2 regions of the Pseudorhodoferax sp. LjRoot39 genome follow, and region 1 is predicted to be linked to the other one. Evidence: predicted binding sites of a transcription regulator. Region 1 holds the regulator's gene; the other holds the start of a gene.

The links. Region 1 encodes LexA, which represses DNA repair genes until DNA is damaged. Its sites were predicted from a motif close to ACTGTATNNNNATACAGT; they were not measured.
Region 2: the regulator LexA is predicted to act here: its motif matches at 2,338-2,355, upstream of imuA (translesion DNA synthesis-associated protein ImuA).

What each region holds. Positions count from the first base shown of each region.
Region 1 covers NZ_CAXUQL020000001.1:5,357,993-5,361,847, forward strand. The annotation lists gene adk (adenylate kinase) at 1-169, shown strand, start outside; gene ACSQ4M_RS24985 (asparaginase) at 171-1,136, opposite strand; gene lexA (transcriptional repressor LexA) at 1,240-1,929, shown strand; gene ACSQ4M_RS24995 (hypothetical protein) at 2,054-2,341, shown strand; gene ACSQ4M_RS25000 (D-2-hydroxyacid dehydrogenase family protein) at 2,427-3,434, shown strand; gene ACSQ4M_RS25005 (hypothetical protein) at 3,467-3,855, opposite strand, start outside.
Region 2 covers NZ_CAXUQL020000001.1:4,079,342-4,083,196, forward strand. The annotation lists gene ACSQ4M_RS19010 (TonB-dependent siderophore receptor) at 1-774, opposite strand, end outside; gene ACSQ4M_RS19015 (FecR family protein) at 747-1,706, opposite strand; gene ACSQ4M_RS19020 (sigma-70 family RNA polymerase sigma factor) at 1,699-2,199, opposite strand; gene imuA (translesion DNA synthesis-associated protein ImuA) at 2,372-3,094, shown strand; gene ACSQ4M_RS19030 (DNA polymerase Y family protein) at 3,066-3,855, shown strand, end outside.

The DNA.
Region 1 (3,855 bases):
CGTGACCAAGCGCCTGGACGTCTACAGCGCGCAGACGCGCCCGCTGATCGACTACTACACCCAGTGGTCCAAGGACGACCCGGCCCACGCGCCCAAGTACCGCAAGATCGACGGCACCGGCAGCGTGGACGAGATCACCGCGCGCGCACTCGCGGCCCTGGCCGCCTGAGTCAGGCGCCCAGCAGGTCCAGCTGCAGCTGGATCCGCGCCTTGACCGGCGACAGCGCCCCGGCCCCGGGCAGCGCGTCGCCCCCTCCTCCCATCACCCGCCCCTGCTCGCAGCGGCTGGCGCGCAGCACGCGCAAGCCCGCTGCCTGTGCGCGCAGCAGGGCCGCTTCCAATGCATGGTGCACGCTGCCATTGCCGGTTGCAGCGACCACGATGCCGCGCGCGCCGTCGCGCACCAGCGCATCGACACCGGCGCCGCTCGCGCCCGCGTGGCTGAACACGATCTCCACCCGCGGCCAGGCCTGCGGCACTGCCGGCAGCCGTGCCAGCAGTCCGGCCGTGGGCACGGTCTGCGGCCAGTCCCGCAACTGGCGCAAGGCGCCCGCCTCCACATAGCCCAACGGGCCGGCGTCCCCCGAGCCGAAGGCGTCCAGCCGGTAGCCGTGCACCTTGCGCACGTCGAACGCTGCATGCACCACGCCGGCACAGACGGCCACCACGCCGTGCGCACCCGGCTGCGCCGCCACGGCGAGCGCGTCGCGCAGGTTCTGCGGCCCGTCCGGCATGGCCGCGTTGGCAGGCCGCATCGCGCACGCCAGCACCACCGGCTTGGCCGGCGCCAGCACCGCCTGCAGGAAGTAGGCCGTCTCCTCCAGCGTGTCGGTGCCGTGCGTGATCACGATGCCCTGCACATCGTCGCGCGCGAGTGCCTCGGCGCAGCGCTGCGCCAGCCGCAGCCACACCGCGGCATCCATGTCCTTGCTGTCGATCTGCGCCACCTGCTCGACCTGCAGCACACAGCCGGGCGGCGCCTCGAAGCCCGCCAACAGCTGCGCCACGCCGACCTGGGCCGCCTGGTAGCCCAGCGTGTCGCCCGCACGCGGCGCCAGGCCCGCGATGGTTCCGCCCGAGCCCAGGACGAGCAGCGTGCGCGGGGATGCCCCTGGAAATACGTCTGGTGCTTGCATGCTTGTAGAAACTGATTGAAAATACAGGTACTGGAAATTTACACAGACCACTGTGTCGCTCCAGCCCATAGGGTAGCTGTACCACGTCGCACAAGGAACTGCCATGCCAGACGCCTCTTCTGCATTTCCGGCCAAGCTCACGGCACGCCAGCAACAGATCCTGGAACTGATCCAGGCCGCCATCGCGAACACTGGCGCCCCGCCCACGCGTGCAGAGATTGCCGCCGAACTGGGCTTCAAGTCCGCCAACGCCGCAGAAGAACACCTGCAGGCCCTGGCGCGCAAGGGCGTCATCGAACTCGTGAGCGGCACCTCGCGCGGCATCCGCCTGCGCAGTGACATGCTGCGCTCGGTCAACGAACGCCGCAGCAAGCAGTTCACGCTGCCCCTGCAGGAATTGGCGCAACTGGCCCTGCCGCTGATCGGCCGCGTGGCAGCGGGCTCGCCCATCCTCGCGCAGGAGCACGTGGACCAGACCTACTACGTGGAAAGCAGCCTGTTCCAGCACAAGCCCGACTACCTGCTGCGGGTGCGCGGCATGTCCATGCGCGACGCCGGCATCATGGACGGCGACCTGCTCGCCGTGCGCGCCACCAAGGATGCCAAGAACGGCCAGATCGTCGTGGCCCGACTCGGCGACGATGTCACCGTCAAGCGCTACAAGCGCACCGCCGACAGCATCGAACTGCACCCCGAGAACCCCGACTACCCCACCATCTTCGTGGAGCCCGGCGACCCCTTCGAGATTGAAGGCCTGGCCGTGGGGCTGATCCGCAACACCATGCTGATGTAGGCCCCCAAGCCTTTTCGCACAGTGTCAGGTGGCGGGCGTCCGCCGCGCAGCGCGCGGCAACCCTGGTGCTGTGCCTTTCAACCAATCCTGCCCCAATCCGCCCGATGGACGGAAGGAGTTTGAAATGGGAATCGCAATGCTGACCGCCGTGCGCGTGGCCCGGTTGCCGCAGTGGTTTGAGGAGTTCGGTCCGCGGCTGGCGGGCCGCCTGCAGCAGCGGCTGCGCCGCCGGTCGTTGCAGGTGGTGCCCGCCGTGGCCCGCCCCACACCGGCCCTGCGCGTGTTGCGCGTGCTGGAGCCGCACCAACCCCGCACGGCGGCGGGCCGCATGGTCATCTCCGGCCGCATGGCCGATGTGTGCGCAGAACTGGACCGCTTGGCCGCAGTGGAATCCGCGTCCACACGGCACTGACGACGCGGCATGGGAGCAGCGCCCAGCGTGGGCGCCATACCCGCTGGCGCCCTGGCGCCATGGGGGCGCGAGGCACAATGGCCGCATGAACATTGTGATCCTCGATGACTACCAGGACGCGGTGCGCAAGCTCGAATGCGCAGCCAAGCTCGAACCCTATGCGGCCAAGGTCTACACCAACACCGTCAAGGGCCTGGGACAGTTGTCGGTCCGGCTGCGTGACGCGGACATCCTTGTGCTGATCCGCGAACGCACCCACCTGAACCGGGCGCTGATCGAGAAACTTCCCCGCCTCAAGCTGATCGCGCAAACAGGGCGCGTCGGCCCGCACATCGATGTGGCGGCCTGCACCGAACGCGGCGTGGCCGTGGCCGAAGGCGTGGGCTCGCCGGTGGCACCGGCCGAACTGACCTGGGCCTTGATCATGGCGGCCACGCGCCGTCTGCCGCAGTACATCGGCAACCTCAAGCATGGTGCTTGGCAGCAATCCGGCATGAAGACCGCCTCCATGCCGCCCAACTTCGGCCTGGGCACGGTGCTGCGCGAACGCACCATGGGCATCTTCGGCTACGGCCGCATCGGCCAGATCGTCAGCACCTATGCACGCGCCTTCGGCATGCGCGTGCTGGTCTGGGGGCGGGCCGGCTCCTGCGAGCGCGCGCTGGCCGACGGCCACCAGATCGCGGCCAGCCAGGAGGAGCTGTTCGCCAACAGCGACGTGCTGTCGCTGCACCTGCGCCTCAACGAGGAGACACGCGGCATCGTCAAGCTCGACGACCTGGCGCGCATGAAGCCGACCTCGCTGCTGGTCAACACTTCGCGCGCCGAACTCATCGAGCCCGATGCGCTGCTGGCCGGCCTGAACCGCGGCCGCCCCGGCATGGCTGCCGTCGACGTGTTCGAAAGCGAACCCATCCTGCAGGGCCACGCGCTGCTGCGTCTGGAGAACTGCATCTGCACGCCGCACATCGGCTATGTGGAACTGCAGAGCTACGAGATGTACTTCAACGCCGCATTCGACAACGTGCTGAACTACATCCGCGGCACGCCCACCAACATCGTCAACCCGGGCTCACTGCAGGTACGCCGCTGAAGGCCTCGAGGGGGCGGTAGCCCCCCGGGACCTCAGCGCGTGGACTTGGGCGCGATGCGCGCCTCGGTGTTCGGATCGAACAGGTCGAAGTCGATCAGGCCGCTGTCGATCTCGGGCTTGTCGGACCTGGCCGGCATGCTGGCGGGCGGGGCCATCGGGGTGGGCGCCGATGCCGGCGCCTCGGCGAACGCGTCATCGTCCAGCAGCGGCAGGTCGATGTCGACCAGCGACAGCTCCGGAAGCGCCGCGACCTCGCCCGTGCTCGTCGACAGGTCGATGTCGAGCTCCAGCCCAGTACCGTCATGCGCTGTTGGCAGAGGAGCCTGCCCGGAATCCGGCACGAGATCCAGCATCGAATCCGTGGCGGCGCTGGCCATGAGCGGCGCACCGGCCTGCGGGCCTGCGCCCAATCCACGCTGCC
Region 2 (3,855 bases), 1.3 Mb from region 1:
CGCCTTGCTCACGCGGTTGATGAGGCCGGCCACCGCGCCGTGGCCGACCAGCATGGCGTCGGGCCCGCGCAGGGCTTCCACGCGCTCGACGTTGTAGAGGTCGCGGTAGTAGGGCATGTCGTCGCGCAGGCCGTCGACGAGGAAGGCGGCCGTGGTGCTGAGGCCGCGGAACACCGGCGTGTCGCGGTTGCCTTCGCCCTGGGCCGCGCCGACGCCGGGCACGTAGCGCAGCAGCTCGGCGATGTTCTGCACCGCCAGGTCGGCGATGAAGTCCTGTGTCAGCACCGTGAGCGACTGCGGCAGTTCCTGCAGCGGCGTGGCGCTGCGCGTGAGGGCCGGCGCGGCGGTGCTGGTGTAGGCCGGCGCATCGACGAAGGCGGGCGCGCGCACCGTCACCTGGGGCAGCACGGTGGGCGTGGTGGTGGCATCGGGGAGGCGGGCCGCGGGTGGCGGCGGTGTGGCGGCGGCCTGGCGCAGCGTGTAATGCGGGCCTTCCTGCACCAGCTCCAGGCCCGAGCCCTCCAGCAATTGGCCGAAGGCCTGCGGCAGCGCGTAGCGGCCCTGCACGCCGGGCGTGCTGCGCGCGTCCAGCAGGCGCGCATCCGCCGAGAACAGCACACCGGCCTCGGCCGCGAGCTGGGCCAGCGCGCGGCCCAGCGGACCGGCGGGAATGCGCCAGTCGCGCACCGTGGTGGCGGCGGGCTGTGCCCAGGCCGATGCAACGGCCAGCAGCAGGGCACAGGCGCTCAGGCGGCTTCGATGCGCACGAACCATGGCATGGGCCGGAACACGCGCACCGGCAGGCTGCGCTCCAGCGCCTGCCAGATCTGTTCGGGCTGGTCCAGCGGGTAGGCGCCGACCACGCGCAGCCCGGCCACCTCGGGCGCGCAGGCCAGGTGGCCGCGTCGGTGGCGCGCGAGTTCGGCCGCCAGCTCGACCAGGCGCATGCCATCGGCCACGAGCATGCCGCGTGTCCAGGCGTCGCCATGGGGTGGGGCGGCCTGGGCCGTGCCGGCGCTCTGGGCGTCGAAGCGCAGCTGCTGGCCGGCCGGCAGCAGCAGGTCCTGCGCCTGCGTGCGCGGCTGCACGCGCACCGCGCCTTCGAACACCGTCACCTGGCAGGCGCCGCCCTCGCGCCGCACGGAGAAGCGCGTGCCCTCGGGGCGCAGCCAGCCCGCGTCGAGCGCGACCTCGAAGGGCCGCGCCGGCTGCGCGCTGTCGGCCGCCGTGTCGATGCGCAGCTCGCCGCGCAGCAGTTGCAGCTGGCGTTGCCGGCCGTCGAAGGCCAGGCGCACGATGCTGTCGGTGTTGAGCCAGAGCCGGCTGCCGTCGGGCAGCAGGGCTTCGCGGCGTTCGCCCACGGCCGTGGCGTGGTCGGCCGTCCAGCGCTGCCAGCCCTGCTCGCGCAGGCCGGCAAAGGCCAGCAGGCCGCCGCCGGCGGCCACGCCCAGCAGCTTCAGGTGGCGGCGCCTGCTGCGGTCCAGCTGGCCGAAGGCGCTGCGCGTGGCGCGGCGGTCCAGCCGCGGCGCGAGGTGGTCGAAGCGGAGGCTCAGCGTCTCGACGCGGGCCCAGGCTTGCGCGTGGCGCGGGTCGGCCGCGAGCCACTGGCGCCAGCGCTGGCGTTCCGCCTCGCCCGCGCCGTCCTGCAGGGTTGCGAACCATTGGGCCGCCTCGCGCAGCACGGCCTCGGCCGCCTGCTCATGCATGCGGGTTCAGCAGCAGGCTGTGCATGGCCTGCGCCATGTATTTCTTGACCATGCGGTCGGAGACACCCAGTTCGGCCGCGATCTCGGCATAGCCCAGGCCATCCAGCCGCGCCATCAGGAAAGCCTGGCGCGCCTTCATCGACAGGCCGGCCAGCAGCGCATCGACCTGTTGCAGCGCCTCCAGCGCCAGGGCCTGCTCCTCGGGCGAGCCAGCCAGGGCCTGGCCCTGCGTGGCCAGCGCGTCCAGGTAGGCGCGCTCCAGCTCCAGCCGGCGCCAGTGCGAGACCACCAGCCCGTGCGCCACCGTGGTCAGGAAGGCGCGCGGCTCGCGCAGCGCGGCCGAGGCCTGCGACAGCAGCACCTTGAGGAAGGTGTCGTGCGTGAAGTCCTCGGCCTTGTGTGGGCAGCCCAGCTTGCGGTGCAGCAGCGTCTGCAGCCAGCTGCGGTGCTCGGCGTACAGGGAGCCGACGGACTCTGGGTGGGTGGGCTGCATGGCAGGGCGGAAAAGTACTGAAAACGTTTCTCATTCGATTCTATGGGCCACACCCGGGCGCACCGCCGCCGCTTGTGCCGGGTGTGACATCCATAAGACAGTGCGGCTGCTTGACCGGGCCGGCATGGGCTGGATAATGCTGTACGAATAACCAGTAAATTGAGTAAATCCCATGGCGTCCTCTTCCTTGCCGGAGCGGGCCGATATCTGGCGCGGCGATGCGCTGGGACTGGCCCCGGCCGCTGCCCTGCCCAGCGGCCACGCGGCGCTGGACGCCGAGTTGCCCGGCGGCGGCTGGCCCGCAGCCGGCCTGACCGAGCTGCTGCAAGCCCGCGCGGCCTGCCACGACTGGCGTGTGCTATTGCCGACGCTGGCGCGGCTGGCCTTGCCTGCGCGCGGCCCCGTGGCCCTGGTCGGTGCGCCCGAGGGCCTGCAGCCCTTCGCGCCGGCGCTGGCCGCGCAGGGCCTGCCGGCGACACAGCTGCTGTGGGTGCGGGCCGAGGAGGACAAGGCGCGGCTGTGGGCAGCCGAGCAGGCCGTGCGCTGCGCCGATGTGCCGGCCGTGCTGGCCTGGCTGCCGCGCGTGCGGGCCGACGGGCTGCGCCGGCTGCACCTGGCCGCGCTCGACCATGGCAAGCCGCTGTTCGCCTTCCGTCCGGCCGCAGCGCAGGCCGAATCCTCTCCGGCACCGCTGCGGCTGCGGCTGGAGGGCGAGGCGGCGCTGCAGGTGCTGGTGTTCAAGCGCCGCGGCCCCCCCATGGCCCGGCCGATCGCATTGCCGGCCGAGGCGCCGGCACTGGCTGCGCTGCTGGCACTGCGCCGGCGTGCCTGTCCTGCGCAGCCGGCCGTGCCAACCGAGACCCGCCATGGCCTGGATCGCCCTGTCACCGCCTGAGGAGCAGCTGCAGCCCTGGTGCTGGCAGGCGCTGCGCTTCACGCCGCGCGTGGCCGTGGACCAGGGCTGCGTGCTGCTGGAGGTGTCCGGCACGTTGCGGCTGTGGGGCGGCCTGCGCGCGCTACTCCAACAACTGCTGCAACCCGGTGCGCTGCAGCCCTGCCGCGCCTGGGCACGTGGCCGCACGGCCCTGGTGGCGCTGGCGCTGCTGCAGCTCAAGATCCGCGACCGCCAACCGCCAGCGCAGTTGCCAGACGGTCTGCCGCTGGACTCGCTGGCGGCCGCGGCACCAGCCCTGGCGGTGCTGGAGCGCACCGGCTGCCGCAGCTTCGGCGAACTGCGCGCGCTGCCGCGTGCCGGCGTGGCGCGCCGCTTCGGCGCCGCCTTGCTGGAGGCGCTGGACCAGGCCTACGGCGAGCGCCCGGCCGCGTACGACTGGTGCCTGCTGCCGCCCGTGTTCGACCAGAACCTGGAGCTGCCCGCCATCGCCACCGCCGCGCCCGAGCTGCTGTGGACCGGCCAGCGCCTGCTGGATGCGCTGCACACCTGGCTGCGCGCCGGCCAGCGCGGTGTGCTGGCGCTGGAGCTGGAGTGGACGCACGACCTGCGCCGGATCGACGGCCGCAGCCTGCCGCGCCTGGACCGCCTGCCCATCCGCACGGCCCGGCCCACGCAGGACATGGCGCACCTGTGCCGGCTGTTGCTGGAACACCTGCAGCACCGCAGCCTGGCCGCGCCGGCCAACCACCTGCGCCTGCGCA